2 regions of the Alteromonas sp. AWJ4_199 genome follow, and region 1 is predicted to be linked to the other one. Evidence: predicted binding sites of a transcription regulator. Region 1 holds the regulator's gene; the other holds the start of a gene.
What was found. Region 1 encodes LexA, which represses DNA repair genes until DNA is damaged. Its sites were predicted from a motif close to TACTGTATNNNNATACAGTA; they were not measured.
Positions count from the first base shown of each region.

Region 2: ACXAER_RS00525 (putative DNA modification/repair radical SAM protein) is a predicted target of LexA. The motif match lies at 3,122-3,141, and genes of this name have one in related genera.

Region 1 covers NZ_JBSWUR010000001.1:2,386,499-2,395,390, forward strand. Annotated here, with positions in the region: gene ACXAER_RS10450 (hypothetical protein) at 1-3,329, shown strand, start outside; gene lexA (transcriptional repressor LexA) at 3,442-4,068, shown strand; gene coxB (cytochrome c oxidase subunit II) at 4,649-5,812, shown strand; gene ctaD (cytochrome c oxidase subunit I) at 5,823-7,481, shown strand; gene ACXAER_RS10470 (cytochrome c oxidase assembly protein) at 7,629-8,216, shown strand; gene ACXAER_RS10475 (cytochrome c oxidase subunit 3) at 8,240-8,892, shown strand, end outside.
Region 2 covers NZ_JBSWUR010000001.1:117,051-125,942, reverse strand. Annotated here, with positions in the region: gene trhO (oxygen-dependent tRNA uridine(34) hydroxylase TrhO) at 1-586, opposite strand, end outside; gene ACXAER_RS00535 (VC2046/SO_2500 family protein) at 665-1,237, opposite strand; gene ACXAER_RS00530 (response regulator) at 1,359-2,999, shown strand; gene ACXAER_RS00525 (putative DNA modification/repair radical SAM protein) at 3,250-4,491, shown strand; gene ACXAER_RS00520 (TIGR03915 family putative DNA repair protein) at 4,543-5,349, shown strand; gene ACXAER_RS00515 (hypothetical protein) at 5,447-5,983, opposite strand; gene ACXAER_RS00510 (DUF6279 family lipoprotein) at 6,032-6,874, opposite strand; gene ACXAER_RS00505 (ATP-dependent 6-phosphofructokinase) at 7,088-8,092, shown strand; gene ACXAER_RS00500 (LytR/AlgR family response regulator transcription factor) at 8,228-8,892, opposite strand, start outside.

The sequences.
Region 1 (8,892 bases):
CAGACATTAGCGCTGTGCAAAACGTATATATTGCGCTTTTTGGCGAAGATCTTGCCAGCTCACCTTATCTTGACATATTTGAAGTTTCTGAACTTGTCGATGCTAACGGCAACATTGATGGCGTTACACAATGTTCAGATAGCGGCTCAATTAAGTACTCTGGAAAACTTGATTTAGACACAGGTCTTGGAACCATAATCGTCGATTATGATCAATGTCTACACTATTATCTGAACGCGTATCACGATGGTCAATTTTCTGTTGCTATTACGAAATCAGATGACGACAATTTTGAGGCAACATCCTATTTTACGAGCCTTTCGATAGGGAGAGGTAGTCAACGTGCAACGCTAAAAGGGTTAATGAAAGCTGAAATAAGTTACGATCCACGCACGGGGTACTACAACGAAGAACTTATTCAGTACATGACCGCTACCTTTAACGGTGAAGCCTATAAAATAAATGGAACTGCTTTTGATGGCTTTAATGGGGTGGGGTACTCCTCTGAGTTCGAGGGGGCATTGCATATTGGCTCAAAAGGTAAGCTTGATTTTTCTTACTTCTCAGAGGAAGGAGGGCTACCTTATGCTTACCAAGGTTCTCTTGTAGTTAAAGGCAATAGAACCGCTGGCATTGATATTATGCAAGGAGCGGTTCGCTATGGTGAAGATACGAACGGGGATGACACCTATGATGTTGGCGTGTTTTTCAGCAGTATCGAGACATTTGCAAGCAGCAATACCGCGAATATCGTTCTATCCGATATAGAAACTATTTCAGCGCCTCCCGTTGCTGGTGAACCCTATTATTATGCTTATGACCCTGTTTACACGTCTGACGATATAACCGTTGATGAGGGGTATTATTACGACTCTGATACGCCTGAATCTGACTTGTCAGTATCCTACCGCTGGTACATTAATAACATTGTTCTAGAGGGTGTTAGCGGTAACACTCTGCCTGCATATAACGCGGTATTCGGCGATGAACTGAAAGTAACTATGGTAGTGTCTGACGGTGTTAACATCGTTGAATCACAACCCGTGTTTATCACTATCAGTGACTCTCCAATGACACTCGTCATCTCCAATATGCCTGAATCGGTAACTGCTGGTGGTTACGTGGAGTTCACGGTAAGTATGACTGACCCCGATCAAATTAATAGTGATGTTGCAGGCCAGCTTGTCGCTGCACCTACAGGAGTTACCTTAAACGACGACGGCTTACTAACGTGGCAGGTGCCCAACAGTCAACTGTTTAATGCGCAAACCTATATTTTTAGCTTTGCGAGTCTGGATGGCGATGAGAGCCTGCAAACCGTAGAAATAACTGCTTATGCAGATAAAGCACCGGCGTTTGCCCGCACAACTTCAATAACACCGATTTACAATAGAGGTTTTGCGATTGCCTCAACCAAGGGCGTGAATGAACTCATATCGGTCAATCACCGGAATGTGGGCGCCTTCTTGTTAAACGGAAATAAACTAGAAAATACCTATGTGTACCCTTACAAGTTACCTACAAGAGGAGAAATTAAGGGCGTTTATACACAAGATGCTGACGGCGATAGTAATGATGAAATCTATATCCTTACTGAACAAGGTTTATCGGTTATAAAAGACCGGAAAGACAACGCGGAAACGGTATTTGTAGCAGAGGATAAAATAACGTCAGGATGGCTTTACGATATTGATAGCGACGGTATAGAAGAAATTGCATACCTTCACGGCGATTATTATTACGGTGCGACGTCTATCTCCATTCATAATGTGACAACTGGTGAAAAGTTGCAGCAGTTCGATGTCGATGGTGTATCAACCATTTCTTTTGGTAATGTAGACGACGACGCGTCTATCGAGTTGGTGACTAACAATGGCTACGTATTCGATATTAATAGCGGCGCCAATCAATGGCTTTATGGCAATGGGTTTAGCGACGCTTACGTCGCTGTCGGTGACATGAACAGCGACGGTGTCGATGAAATCATTGGTGCCGACCGTTGGGAGAATATTTCAGTCTACTCTGCGGTGTCGAAAAGTAGTTTGGCGACAGCTGAACATAATGATATCTGCGATTTGAGCTATAGCAAAGATGACCAGACCAATGAGGGAATGCTTGTAATTTCTGAGTGCCAGTGGGGAGAGGTGAAAGCTTTCGCGCTTGAAGGTGGTCAAATTTCGGAACAGTGGAGTGTTATTCACAATGCGTATAGCGGTATGTCGCTTTTAATCGGCGACCTGAATAACGATAGCCGAAACGAAATAATCTGGACCGGCGACAGCGAAATTCAGGTTGCACTGCAAGATGCTGAGGGTGACTACGTATTATCAGATATACGAACGGAAGCACACTCTTCTAATTACTTTGCTGCCGGCTGGGCCCCTTTTGGTGATAATGATGAAAGAGCTGTCTTTGTGAGTGAGACAACTAACTACTACACATCAATTCAGATGCTGTCAGTTAACATGGAGAATGAGATTACCCTTAGCGACGAACTCGGCGACGATGTTTTTGACTATAGCAGACCCGTTGTTACTGACTATAATAATGATGGCCTGGGTGAATTATTCACAGGAGCTTTGAATAGCAATACATCATTCAACGTAGTTAAGTTGTCAGATAATTCAATTCAGTGGTCGCTGAGCCAAAATCAAAACAGCCAAGTCTCACTCATCGAAGCTGTAGACGTGAATGACGATAATTTTGTTGATGCGGTCATTGTTGAAAACAATCGACTCAAAGCATTCGATATTGAGAACCAAGTGCTCATTGACTCTGTCATCAATGAGTTTTCAATTGATGCTGTCGCTGAGCTCACCAATAATGGCGAACACTTTTTTGCTGTTAGTGGCTATGAATCATTAAAGCTCTATACAATGCAAGATGGCGAGTTTGTCGGACTGAATGAACTAGATGTTTCTTGTAGTCAATTGATAAGAATTAATGCTGATGGCGACGACGCCTCTGAGTTTGCATGCTTAGATAGAAACTACAATAGAATAAATATTTATGACGTAACAAATGACGCCTTAGTACTTAAAGACGCCATAACGCCTACATTCGATCTTCAAAATATAGCCGTTATTCCAACGACATCGTCTAATCAATCAATACTTGGCATTTACCAAGCTGAAGAATATGACTCATCGTATGGATATTATGACAACGTTGCTTACCGAGTCACTGAAATAGATATCAATGGACATGTCATTTGGCGTAGCCCTTCCATTGGCATTAATCATGTCGATGGTATGCGTACCCGAAAGAACAATGCCGGCGAAGTAGAGCTTCAAATAGGTAATCCGAACATGGCCCTTCTTGTGAAATAAGGGTAATACACTTGTCGCTGTCTATTGCTTGTAGCAAAAGACGCGGCAAGTGCTTGTTATTTAGTTTTAGGTGTATATACTTACAGGAACTGTATGAACAGACAGGTCTTTTATGCGCCCACTCACAGCTCGACAAACCGAAGTTTTAGAACTTATCAAAACCACCATGCAAGAAACGGGGATGCCGCCTACGCGTGCGGAAATCGCTCGTCAACTTGGTTTTCGTTCTGCCAACGCAGCAGAAGAACATTTGAAAGCCTTGGCGCGTAAAGGCGTGATAGAAATTCTGCCGGGTACCTCTCGGGGTATTAAACTCAATATTCCTCTCGAAAATGACGTACCTGAAGAAGAAGGCCTACCTCTCATTGGTCGTGTGGCGGCGGGTGAGCCAATTTTGGCGCAAGAGCACGTAGAATCACACTACAAGGTAGACCCTGCACTGTTTCAACCTCAAGCAGACTTTTTACTGCGTGTTAACGGCATGAGTATGAAAGACATCGGTATTCTAGATGGCGATCTCCTTGCTGTGCATCGCACCACCGATGTTCACAATGGCCAGGTCGTTGTGGCACGTGTAGACGAAGATGTTACGGTAAAGCGTTTAGAAAAACGTGGTCGTGAAGTATTACTTCATGCCGAAAACGAAGAATTCGCACCTATTCGAGTAGACCTAGCCAACGAACCTTTTGCTATTGAGGGGATTGCAGTAGGCGTTATAAGAAACGCGGACTGGATGTAAGGTTTTAACACCTTCAACGAAAAGCGGCGCACTAGCCGCTTTTTTTATGCCTTTTATTGCTTTATTTCTACCAGTTTTCTGGAGTTAGGGTGACTAAGCCCGCCTTTAAAAAGCGAACCCAACCATGACTATCAGAAAGCGTATTACGCGTATTTTGCCTGTGAATGAACTACTGAATATGCATTCATTATTCTAAAGTTTGTTTGAAAATAAATATTAATAACCTATTAGTTGTTGATTTTATAATCAAATGATTGCTAGTAGAACCTTTGTGTTGTTCAAAATGTACGTTTGATTTTATTCTCGCTTAATACATGCTCATTTCTTTTTCCATCCAATATGTAACGTAAGGCTGCCACGGAAATGATTAAAAATTAACCGCTTCGTTAAATTTTTAATAGAAAAGACTAGACGGCACGACATTATTGCGCAATTCTTATACAGAGATTAACAAAATAATAACAATGACTCTAAATTTGTTTTACAAGTTGAGGTGATGGGTCAATCGTTCGCAAACCATTTGGTAGGGCATCGCGCAAAATAATCAGCGTTTTTGGTCTTGCTATTACGGAGGTGCTGAGTGAAACAACTAACGACCGTTTTCGCAAAATGGTGTTCGACAATACCGTTTTTGCTTTTTTCCCCTTTGCTTCTTGCCCAAGAAGTCAGTGAAGAGGCCTCTTCACTTAATTTAAGGCGCGGTGCCACCGACATCAGCGGGCAGGTTTACGACCTGCATATGCTGATGTTCTTCATTTGTGTAGGTATCGCGGTTGTAGTTTTTGGCGTGATGTTCGCCTCAATGTATCTACATAGAAAGTCCCGTGGCGCCAAGCCAGCTAATTTTCACGAAAACGTGAAGGTTGAAATTGCTTGGACCGTTATTCCTTTCCTTATTCTTATCTTCATGGCGGTACCCGCAGCGAATACTCTAATTGCTATGGAAGACACGTCTGAGCCTGACATGACTGTGCTAGTAACAGGCTCTCAATGGAAATGGCACTACAAGTACATGGATAGCGATGTAGAGTTTTATTCTTTACTCGCCACTCAGCGCGAGCAAATAGAAAACAAATTTCAGAAAACAGATAACTACCTGTTGGAAGTTGACCGTCCCTTGGTTATTCCTACTGGGAAAAAAGTACGCTTTCTTATTACCTCTGACGACGTTATCCACTCTTGGTGGGTTCCTGACTTTGCCGTGAAAAAAGATGCCAACCCCGGATTTATTAACGAGTCTTGGGCCAAGGTGAATGAGCCTGGTATTTATCGCGGACAGTGCGCAGAGCTCTGTGGAAAAGACCACGGCTATATGCCGGTTGTGGTAATTGCTAAAGAACCCGCCGAGTTTGAAAAGTGGATGGGCGAACAAGAAGAGATTGTTCGTAAAGCAAAAGAAGAAGAGCAGCGTCTACTTTCTATGAATATGTCTATGGATGAACTGATGAAAGAGGGCGAGCGAGTATACAACGCAACGTGCGCTGCTTGCCATATGCCAAATGGTGAAGGTTTACCTGGCGTGTTCCCGGCATTAAAAGGCAGCAAGATGGCACTAGAAGATCAGCAAGGTCACATTGACATCGTGCTGCATGGAAAGTCAGGAACAGCCATGCAAGCGTTTGGAAAAATGCTAAGCCTTAAGGAAATTGCAGCGGTAGTGACTTATGAGCGCAATGCCTGGGGCAATAACACTGGCGACATGGTGCAGGCCAAAGATGTCAACGCAGTGGCAAACGGAAACTAGGAGCAGAAAAATGAGCAAAGCAACTGAAGTTATTTCGCCAGATACCTCTGCGCCTCACAGTGATCAAGTAAATGGCGGTCACGCACATGGCGATCACCTACATGATGATCATGAACACCACGATCATATCCCTAAAGGGATAACGCGCTGGTTGTTTACTACTAACCATAAAGACATAGGCACACTTTACCTGTGGTTTGCCTTTATCATGTTTTTAGTGGGTGGTGCGATGGCCATGGTGATCCGCGCTGAACTATTCCAACCCGGTCTACAAATTGTAGAACCAAACTTCTTTAACCAAATGACCACGGTACACGGACTTATCATGGTATTTGGTGCAGTAATGCCTGCCTTTACTGGGCTTGCAAACTGGCTTATTCCAATGATGATCGGCGCCCCTGACATGGCGTTACCGCGCATGAATAACTGGAGCTTCTGGATTTTACCTGGTGCCTTTCTCATTCTACTGAGCTCGCTCTTTATGGAAGGCGGCGGCCCCGCTTTTGGTTGGACTTTCTACGCACCCCTTTCAACGACTTACAGTGGCGATTCGACAGCATTGTTTGTGTTCTCTGTTCACATCATGGGTATTTCATCCATTATGGGTGCGATTAACGTGATTGTGACCATCTTTAATATGCGTGCGCCAGGCATGACCTGGATGAAAATGCCGCTGTTTGTATGGACGTGGCTTATCACGGCATTCTTGCTGATTGCGGTAATGCCAGTGCTCGCCGGTGCGGTTACCATGGTGTTAACTGATAAGTTCTTTGGCACTAGCTTTTTTGATGCTGCTGGTGGCGGCGACCCGGTTATGTTCCAGCATATTTTCTGGTTCTTTGGGCACCCTGAAGTTTACATAATGATCTTGCCCGCTTTTGGCATTATCTCGCAAATTGTTCCTACCTTTTCTAGAAAGCAGCTGTTTGGTTACGCGTCTATGGTTTACGCCACGGCGTCTATTGCCCTGCTCTCTTTTGTCGTGTGGGCCCACCATATGTTTACTACGGGCATGCCGGTGTACATGGAAATGTTTTTCATGTTTGCCACCATGCTTATCTCGGTGCCAACTGGGGTAAAAGTGTTTAACTGGGTAGCGACCATGTGGCGTGGTTCTCTAAGTTTTGAAATGCCTATGATGTTTGCTATTGCCTTTATTGTACTGTTTACCATTGGTGGGTTGTCAGGATTAATGTTGGCGATCACCCCTGTAGACTTCCAATATCACGACACATATTTCGTTGTAGCCCATTTCCACTATGTACTGGTAACTGGCGCGGTCTTTTCTATCATGGCAGCCGTGTATTACTGGTTGCCTAAATGGACAGGCAAAATGTACGACACAACCTTAGCTAAATGGCATTTCTGGTGCTCACTAGTATCGGTCAATGTGTTGTTCTTCCCTATGCACTTTGTGGGTTTGGCTGGTATGCCACGCCGTATTCCTGACTATGCATTGCAGTTCGCTGATTTTAATAAATGGATAAGCCTGGGTGGTTTTGCATTCGGTTTATCTCAGCTCATCTTTCTTGCCCTGCTTATCAAGGCATGCAAAAAGCAAGGTGAGCCAGTATCAGCGCAAGTTTGGGACGGCGCAGAAGGATTGGAATGGGAAATTCCATCACCCGCTCCTTATCACACGTTTGAAACACCACCTGTCGTTAAGTAACGGTAGATGGAGTTGTGAATTGGTCATTCCTTTCAATCGACAAAAGCAGACGGGAATGACATTCACACATTGCAGGTGGTGAGGGAGATAAGCGGTTAAACAAGCGTTTATCAACCTTCACCTTTGGATTTACCCGGAGGTCACGTGATGTCACAGCAAAGTGCAAATAACAAGATGGTTATCAAACTTGTGGCTATTGTCATTGGCATGTTTGGCTTCGGCTTTGCCCTTGTTCCCTTGTACGACGTATTTTGCGACGTAGCGGGAATCAATGGCAAAACCGAGAACACGGCAGCCGTTTATCAATCGGTTGAGATTGATGAGTCGCGAGAAGTGACCGTCGAGTTTATCACTCGCACAAATACTGGTATGCCGTGGGAGTTTCGTGCTGAAACCAAGCGCGTGAAAGTGCACCCTGGCGAACTTAATACGGTGTCGTTTTATGTGAGAAACCCTGCATCAAGCAATATCGTAGCACAGGCCATTCCCTCAGTATCCCCCGGAACGGCAGCACTGTACCTGAACAAGACTGAATGCTTCTGCTTCAATCAGCAGCCATTAGATGCGGGTAGTGAAGCCTATATGCCCATGCAGTTTTATGTAGACCCTCAGCTACCTGAAGAAATTACGTTTTTTACCTTGCAGTACACACTCTATGACGTCACAGCGCGAGCCAGTGACCTAACAACAACACCGAATCCCTTTATGGCTTCCACACCATCAGCTGGCGAATAAGCCGAAGGGGTAAGGAGATGAAAATGCAAACCGAAGTACAGAATCACGAATACCAAAAATACTATGTACCCGCACAAAGTCCATGGCCCATTGTGGGCGCAGTCGCGTTGTTTCTTATTGCCGTTGGCGCAGGAAACTATGTGGTTCAAGCAACCAAAGGCGAAACCGGCTATGGCGGTCATGTCCTTTTAGCTGGGATAGCCGTGCTGCTGGTTATGCTTGTGGGCTGGTTTAAAAACCAAATAGACGAGTCTATGGCCGGCCTATACAGCGATCAGCTGGGGCGTTCATATCGACAAGGGATGAGCTGGTTTATCTTCTCTGAAGTGATGTTTTTCGCTGCGTTTTTCGGTGCGCTCTACTACGCCAGATTTATTTCCGTTCCTTGGCTTGGTGGCGCATCGAATAACGTTATGACCAATGAAGTATTGTGGCCGACCTTTGAGGCCATGTGGCCGCTGGTGTCAACGCCTGGCGGCACTACCACACAGGAAATGAGTGCAGCGGGATTGCCTACAATCAACACGGTTATCTTGCTTATTTCGTCAATTACACTGCACTTCGCTCATGTGGGACTAGAGCAAAACAAACGCAAACAGCTAACCCTCATGCTGGGTATCACTATCTTACTTGGATGTGGGTTCTTGTTCCTACAGGTAGAAGAGTACATACATGC
Region 2 (8,892 bases), 2.3 Mb from region 1:
CAAACCCCTGCTCTTTCAAATAGGCTGTCGACTTTTCACAGCGAATGCCGCCGGTACAGAACATGGCAACTTTTTTATTTTTTGACGGGTCGAGTTCTTTTTCTACGTATTCTGGGAATTCGCGGAACGTGTCGGTTTTAGGGTCGATGGCGTTCTTGAAAGTGCCAATTTCTATTTCGTAACCGTTTCGGGTGTCAATTACGGTTACATCTGGGTCGCTTATTAGTGCATTCCAGTCTTTAGGCTTAACGTATGTACCCACAGTTTGGCGAGGGTCGATACCTTCAACGCCCATGGTCACGATTTCTTTTTTAAGTTTTACCTTAGTGCGATAGAACGGCTGTTCGTCGTGAAGTGATTCTTTGTAAGAGATAGGATTGATACGTTCATCACTATTCAGATAAGCGAGCAATGCGTCGATACCTTCTCGGGTACCTGAAACAGTACCGTTAATGCCTTCGTGAGCGAGTAGAAGCGTACCTTTAATACCATTTGCTTCCATAGTTTCTAGAAGCGGCTGGCGGATTTCTTTAAAGTTTTCAAGCGCAACAAATTTATACATTGCGCATACAATATATTTAGACATATTTTAACCTTTGCTGATTGGAGCGTAAGACCAGTGCAAAAATGCGGCGCGGAATATACCAAAACTGAGCGTTAAAAACTAGGCGATATTTTCAAATGAAGAAAAGTCTGGCGTTGTAGCTTGGTGCTTATCTTGCCCATATTTCCCGTCATCATCGTCGCCTTGTGAAGAGATAATATCGTAAAGTAACGTATTATCTTCTTTTATGGCTTTGGCATGTTGCCGTTTTAATCGCTTCTGCGTTGCTAGACTGCAGTTGTTTACAACATCATCCGGAATGCGTTTTGCGTCATCAGTTTGAGCTAACGGCGCTGGCTTCATACTCAGATAAAGGCGTGCACTTTCATAGTCAATAGCGACTAAATTTGAGTGCACTTGCATGTCTGTCCACTCAATTTCACTGACGGACAACGACGGACGCCTGTAGTGATTTAATGCGGCAAGCTGCGCTTCTTTATTTTTTGAAGTGTTAGAGTCTGACGTGGCCGATTCAATTTCGAACGGTTCAGCTACGCTATGCTGCTGCATAGCAAGGTATAACGAAAATAATGCCCCCTGCGATGACGCACGAGCAAGTACACCACTTCGCTCCCAGTAAATACTGGGGTCTAGTGTTGTTTGTTCACTTGCTGAGGCAAAATCTGGTGACATTCGTACACAGTGCTGTTTATGTATACGTATGTTGTCGGCAAGATAATGTTTTTCTTAAGCTTATTTTCTAAAGTTAGATATACTTTCAAATAATGATAGAGCGTTTATTCACGGATTCGAAATGCAATTTAGCAACAAACAAGTATTGATTGTTGAGGACCAACGTCCTTTCCTTCTTCTTTTGAAAGGACTAATGCATTCTATGGGGGCGTCTGATGTTGTCACTAAGCCTTCGGCTGAACAGGCAGTATCGCTGTGTAAAAAACATAAATTTGATATTGTCATCTGTGACTTACATTTGGGGGCTGATACTAAAAATGGCTATGAACTGATAGAAGAGTTGCGCACGCGAAGGCTTATTAACCCCACCTCAGTATTTATTCTTATCAGTGCTGATAGTGCTCGACCGGTAGTGCTTGGCAGTATTGAACGTCGGCCAGACGATTTTCTAATAAAGCCCTTCTCACAAGTACAATTAAAATCTCGTATTGTTCGTGCATGGCAAAAACGACAATTTCTTCAACAAGCGTTCAACCTAATAGAGCAAGGTGAATACAATAGCGCCATAGATCACATTGAGACACTGTTAGAAAACCCTCAGCACTACAAAGGACACTGCGAACAACTGCTAGTTGAACTCTATTGGCGCATCTCTCAACCTCAAAAAGCTTTAGATGTACTAAAAGAGTATATTGAAGGTAGACCTGTACTATGGGCACAGGTAGCGATAGGTAGAACCTATTTGCTGTTAAATGAATACGAAAAAGCGATATCCATTGCTAAGAAAACGTTAAAACGCAACCGATTCAATGCTGATGCTCATGATATTCTTGCGCAAGCGCACCATGCCTTGGAAGCTGGTGAAAAGGCCCTAGATTCAATTAAAGAGGCTATTAAACTATCGCCCTTCTCTTTACCTCGCCACTTTAAGGCTTGTGAAATTGGCCGGGAAAATAACGATTTAGTGCTAGCGGCCAACTCTAGCCAAGCAATTTGGAACCTATCAAAACGCACTGTGCATAAAGCAAGCTTACATTGGTGCACAATGATTCGCAGCTTACTTGATGTTGCTGAGTCATCTGATGACAAAAGCCAGCGCAATAAGTATCAGCAAGAAGCGTTACTCACATTGCAGCGAGGAAAATTCGATGAGCACCTGTATAAAATCGACAGGGATTTCGACGTAGATATTTTTGGCAATATTGTAAATGCAAGGATAAGCGCGATTGATGGGAAGCTTATTGACGCGAAGCGTCATCTTGACCAGTCGCAAACGCAACTTGATGATAAATACTCAGAGGTACCCACTGTATTTATTCCAGATAGCATAAACGTTATGTACAAACTCGGTGAATTTGACGACGCGTTAGCGCTCAACGCCATTCTTAGCGCTAGAAATGATGAACTCGACCAGAACAGTTCAAAGATGCTGGAGGTCCAGGCACTCAGCGCGCAAAAAAGCCTTGCGAGCTATCAGCAGTTTAATCGTGAGGGTATTCAACACTATCAGCAGCAAGACTATGAACGCGCCAAAGCCTCATTTGCTCTCGCTCAAGGTTTTGCACCGGTAAATACAGGCGTAGCGCTCAACTTGCTGCAATGTCTACTTCAAATAGCTATTCAAGAAGATAAGGCCGAAGTAAAGTTAATAAACGAGTGTAAACGACTGTTTAAGCTAATTGATGACATGCCACTAAAAGCGGCCTACAAAGAAAAATACGATAACATTCGAGATGAACTATCTAAATTTATAGGATTTTAGCTTTAGCTTATTTTAATCGGTTAACAGCGAGATAGTCTTCGCCGTCACTCACCGGCGTCAATCCTGATTTGGGACAATCCCGCCAACATTAAATCTTCACCTTCAATTACCACGCGCAATTGTACTGTATATTTATACATGCTATAACACTTTCACTCTCAGCCTAGTTTACAAAACACGTTTAGTCGTGTTTCTAAAAGAATTACTAGGCTGTTTGACTGTAATTACTTATAGGAAAGTTAAATCTGCGATGTATGACAGACTGATACAAAAACTTGAAATTCTTTCCGATGCGGCCAAGTACGACGCGTCTTGTGCGAGTGGTTCAGCAGGTAAACGACAAGCTGGAAAAACCGAAAAGACCGGTATAGGTTCGCTTACTGGTGGCTCGGGAATATGCCATAGCTTCACACCTGATGGAAGGTGTGTTTCGCTGCTTAAGATCCTTATGACAAACTACTGTATTTATGATTGTCATTATTGCATTAATAGGGTTTCAAGCAATGTTCAACGGGCGCGTTTTACGGTCAAAGAAACGGTAGATTTAACCCTGAATTTTTATAAGCGCAATTACATTGAGGGTTTGTTTTTAAGCTCTGGAATCGTGGGTTCGCCCGATATCACTATGGAAAGCATGGTACGTATTGCAAAGTCGCTACGTCTTGATCACGGATTTAAGGGATATATCCACCTTAAAACTATCCCGAATGCGTCGCCAGAATTACAAGCAGAAGCAGGTCTTTATGCTGACAGACTTAGTATTAATGTGGAAATGCCTACACAGTCTTCGCTAAACAAATATGCACCAGAGAAAGATCTTGGCGATATTCACGGTTCGATGAATACGTTAAAAGAAAAAATCGCTGAACATAAAGTAGACAAAACATATTCGGGCAAACGCCCTCCCCGTTTTGCACCTGGAGGGCAGTCTACCCAAATGATTATAGGTGCTGATGGGTCAAACGATAAAACCATTTTAGATACAAGCGTTAAGCTCTATAGCGATCAAAAACTTCGTCGGGTGTATTACTCAGCATTTTCCCCTATTCCTGATGCTTCCGAAGTTTTACCGCTAAAACCTGCGCCATTGATACGAGAACACCGCCTGTATCAAGCGGATTGGCTTTTACGCTTTTACGGTTTTGGCCTAGATGAAATCTTGCAAGACGACATGTTAGATATGGACTACGACCCGAAGCTTTCATGGGCATTACGTAACCGTCACCTATTTCCTATTGATTTAAACAAAGCTGATAAACAAATGCTGCTACGCGTTCCCGGCCTTGGTGCGCGAACGGTACAAAAGATTTTATCCATAAGGCGTAATACAAAGCTCAACTGGATTGACCTTACTAAAATGCGGCTACCTCTTAAAAAGTTGAAGCCCTTTATCAGCGTGGGAGATTACTTCCCTGATATCCATTTACTCGACAGTAATAATTTCGAGCTTCAGTTTAAACAGCCTAAACAGTTTGAGTTGTTTAGCGCTTAAGTATGTTGACAACAAAAATAAGTTCAGCCGCAGTCTTAAAGGTTGTTTTATATGAAGACCATTACCATTACCTCAGTACCTGGCTTTGATGAATGGCGGGAAGCCTCGCGAGAATGCATTGCTGAGCGTATCTCCCCTGAACATATTATTTGGCAGAGCGCTCATTCAGTACAAGACGATCTGTTCGGTAGTGGTGCTGAGCCCTACGAAAGCAAAATGCCGCGAAAAAAGCCGCGAAGCAACCTTAGTATTCCTAAACCTACACTAATGCTTTTAAAGTACGCCCTGTGCCATAACGATGATAATCGATTTGCGCTTTGTTACCGGGTGTTGTGGCGTGTCGTTTATGAAAATAAGCAACTCATTCAAATGAAAACTGACGACGATGTTGTACAGCTTTTCGCTATGGCGAAAGCGGTAAAACGTGATGCTTATAAAATGAGTGCCTTCCTAAGGTTCAGAGAAATAGACGTAGAGGGGCAAGAGCATTTTGTTGCATGGTATGAACCCGAGCATTTCAGTTTAGAGATAAAGCTTAACTTCTTCCAAACCCGGTTTAAGAACATGCGGTGGTCTATATTAACGCCCTATCGTGCAGCTCATTGGGATACCGAAACCCTAGTACTAGAAGATAATCCCAATTCAAGCGTTGTACCCGATGATGATCGCATTGAAAAATACTGGCTGACCTATTACGCCAATATATTTAATCCTGCACGCATCAAAACAGGTGCGATGTTAAATCAAATGCCTAAGAAGTACTGGAAAAACATGCCTGAAACGACACTAATAGACGATATGATCAAACAATCAGATGCACGCACCGGGAAAATGATCAGTGATTGTAGGACTAACTAGGATTTGGCACATAAGTTTACAATGTTTGATTAATCTACTATGTAAACGAAAAGCAGCAGGCTCTTGGATGATATGCTTTTAACAACTCGACGCATAATTATTCATCAAGGCCCATTTTCTTCCTTACTTCTTTAGCCCATTGCGGCCGAGTCTGCTCGTAAATCCAAATGCTAGCTGGTAGTTTAATATTACGGTTAGCTCGTTTTAATGCATCGAACAGCGCTTGTTTGTCGATATTATAATTTTGGTACATGAGTTCGTGTACCGATCCATTTTTGAGGCGTAAAAGGTTTCGTTGAATACGATTGGTGGCACTTTGTACCTGTAAGATTTCATCGATGTCGTCGATGCGCAATGCTAAATCATTTTCCCCAAACAAAGGATCGCAATAGTAAAATTCATGGGCTGACACCTTGATTTCAATCTTTTTATTAATCGACCACAAGTAGATTGAAATACCAAGTAAAATCAGTTCAATCACTACAACTACACTAAAAACCACGCGATCAGACTCTTCATCGAGTAAGTAAGCTCTTCCCCACCAATACATGATAGCTAGCAAACATGCATTGATGAATACAATTAGGCTAAACCGTCGAGTCTCGCGCACAAAATGGTAATAATATTGCATCATTGGTCCCTGTTCTTTTTATAACCCTTCCATACAATGGATGTGTTGTTTTCAGCCTTGAAAACTTTCTACAGTATCAATCAGGTCGTCTACATTTTCGATAAGGGTCTCTCGCTGCTTGTCAGTTAGCGTAGAAAAAAGCTCGGATATCAACGTAGCACTTACGGTCATATTATGGGCGCTACGTTGCTTATAAATATCGCTTTTATAGCGATCTGGGTTTTGCATTAGGTCAACCAGTTCCGTCTCGAAATTATCGTTAAATTTACGAGTTACAAATAGCTTTCGTGCCGCATTTTGTATTGCTCTGCGATAGGTAAGCCACTCCACCCCTGTGGAAATGAATTGCGTAGAGTACGTGGCCACTATTTGCTTTTGTTCGCTAGTTAGCTTTCCTATGCGTTCACTTATAGTCTCCTCTATGCGCTCAATACGATCTTCTAACCGCTCTTCTTCAGACTTTTCTAGCGACTCTTTGCGCTCCTCTTCTTCCTCTTTGTTATCTTTCTCAAGCGCGGCAAAAAGCGTAACGACTTGCTCGTCATCGAGCGTTTTTGCTATTTCAGCTAATTCAGGGCTAACTTCATCACGCACTCTTTCCCAATGCGTTCTTGCGTTTGCGAGATGTTCAAAGACAGTATCTGAATCTAAGCGCCCTTCTTTAATTTGACGTTTAATATCGGTGAGTTGAGCCTGGTAACGTTTAAGCTCAGAGGTTTTGTGCCAGCGAAGCCAGTTTTGAAGATAGTCATCAAATTTTTCTTCTTGTGCATCTTTAAGCTCAATATAGTCGTCCATGTACCAGTAAACCCACCAATCCAAATTGTTGTAGGCTAATTTGGAGCTACATGAAGCAAGAAACGCCACAGAAATAAATACTAACAGTACACGCATAACTTATCCTTTTTTGTTAACTACGTTATTTGCTGTAAATTCGCTTACTTATAAATTCAATTGAAAAGCAGACGTAAATAGTCAAGCGCTCAAGACTCGTTCTGCACTCTTCCTTTCAGTTATTTAAATTCTCTACGAAACACATGTTCACTTTACGTCTTGATACCTTAACGTTACCTTAATTGTTATGCTGGTAAAAAGAAGGATTTTAATGTGTCAAAACGTGTCGCAATTTTAACCTCTGGTGGCGATGCACCAGGTATGAATGCATGTATACGTGCTGCAATTATTGCGTGCCAGAAAGCGAACTATACTTTGCTTGGCTATAAGCATGGATACAATGGACTGTTGCAACAAGAGTATATTCCCCTTTCACTAGACTCTACTCACAACTTGATTCAACAAGGCGGAACCATTTTGCACAGCGCAAGGTGTAAAGAGCTTAAAAGCCAAGAAGGAATTAAAAAAGCTGCTAACAACTTAATGAAGGCAGAAGTTGACTCGCTTATTGTGATTGGTGGCGACGGGTCATTTCGTGGTGCAGCGGAATTAGGGAAAGAATGGGACGGCCAAATTTTAGGAATTCCCGGCACGATAGATAACGACATTAACGGCACAGAAGCAACCATCGGCTATTTTACCGCTATAGACACTGCGATGAGCTCTATCGATAAAGTTCGAGATACTGCAGATGCATTTGAGCGTATATTTCTTATAGAAGTCATGGGCAGGAACGCGGGCTTTTTAGCATTGAATGCTGCACTCTCTTCTGCAGCCGACTACGTGGTTGTACCGGAATTTTTTGAATCTGCTGAAAAAGAAATAGAGAAACTTGTTGCCCAAATAAAAGCCCAGCGCGCGTTAAAAGGGCCAGTTAGTTTCATCGTCGTCGTTGCTGAAAACGTATGGCCAAATGGCTTAGCTGGCCTTACTGAGGCATTACAGAGCCATGATATCAGTGACGTCAGGCCGGTAACCTTAGGCCATGTTCAGCGTGGTGGCTCGCCTGTTGCCCAAGACAGGTTGCTTGCAACGACGCTTGGAGAATTCGCAATAAGTCTAGTCGGCAGTTACATTACTAACATTATGGTGGGTGAAGTAAATCAACGCCCTGTTACTGTGCCCCTTAATAAAACGTGGGAAAATACCAAACCTCTAAACCAGGCCCGTGTTGACGCTATGCGTACGCTTATGAATGAGCGATACAGCAGCAACTGAATTGACGGTTAGAGGCTATAATTAGAAAACAAGAAGCTTATACCAATCCGCATAGTTAGTTCCTGAAAACCACAAACAAAAAAGGCGTTGTCTATTTCTAAACAACGCCTTAAACATTTTACTACTTGAGCTAAGTTACATTTTCATAGCCGCTTTGACTTTATCACGATGACTGCGGCTTACCTTAAGCTCCGTATCGTTTTGGAGTATTAAGTGGTACTCGCCACTGATGTGACTGACTAGCTTTTTAACAAAACGAATATTAGCTATGGCGGAACGGTGCACGCGAACGAAAAATTGCGGGTTTAGTTCTTGCTCAAGCTCTTTCATGGTTTTACGCATTATGTGCATGCCATCAAGTGCGTGTACGCACATATAATCCCCTGCCGCATCAATCCATTGAATGTCTTGTACATTTACACGGGTTACTTCTGAACCATCCTTAATTGCTAAAACATCAGGGTAAGGGTTCGTCTCAACCGGCTCTCCGCTAGCTAATTTACGTAGAATTTCCTCGCAATCATCACCGGTTAGTTCAGCCACTAGGCTCACCAACTTTTGAGACTGCTCATCTTGATGTTGTGTTGAGAAGTATTCACGAACCTTATCTAACGCGGCGCCAAGACGCTCATCGTCCGCAGGCTTTAACAGATAGTCTAGCGCGTGTATGTCAAAAGCTTTGATCGCATAGTTGTCGTAGGCAGTTACGAAAACAATCATTGGAATTGGCTGCTTTAATTCACGAAGTTTGTGAATAACTTGAAAGCCATTTAAACCCGGCATTTGAATGTCTAAAAACA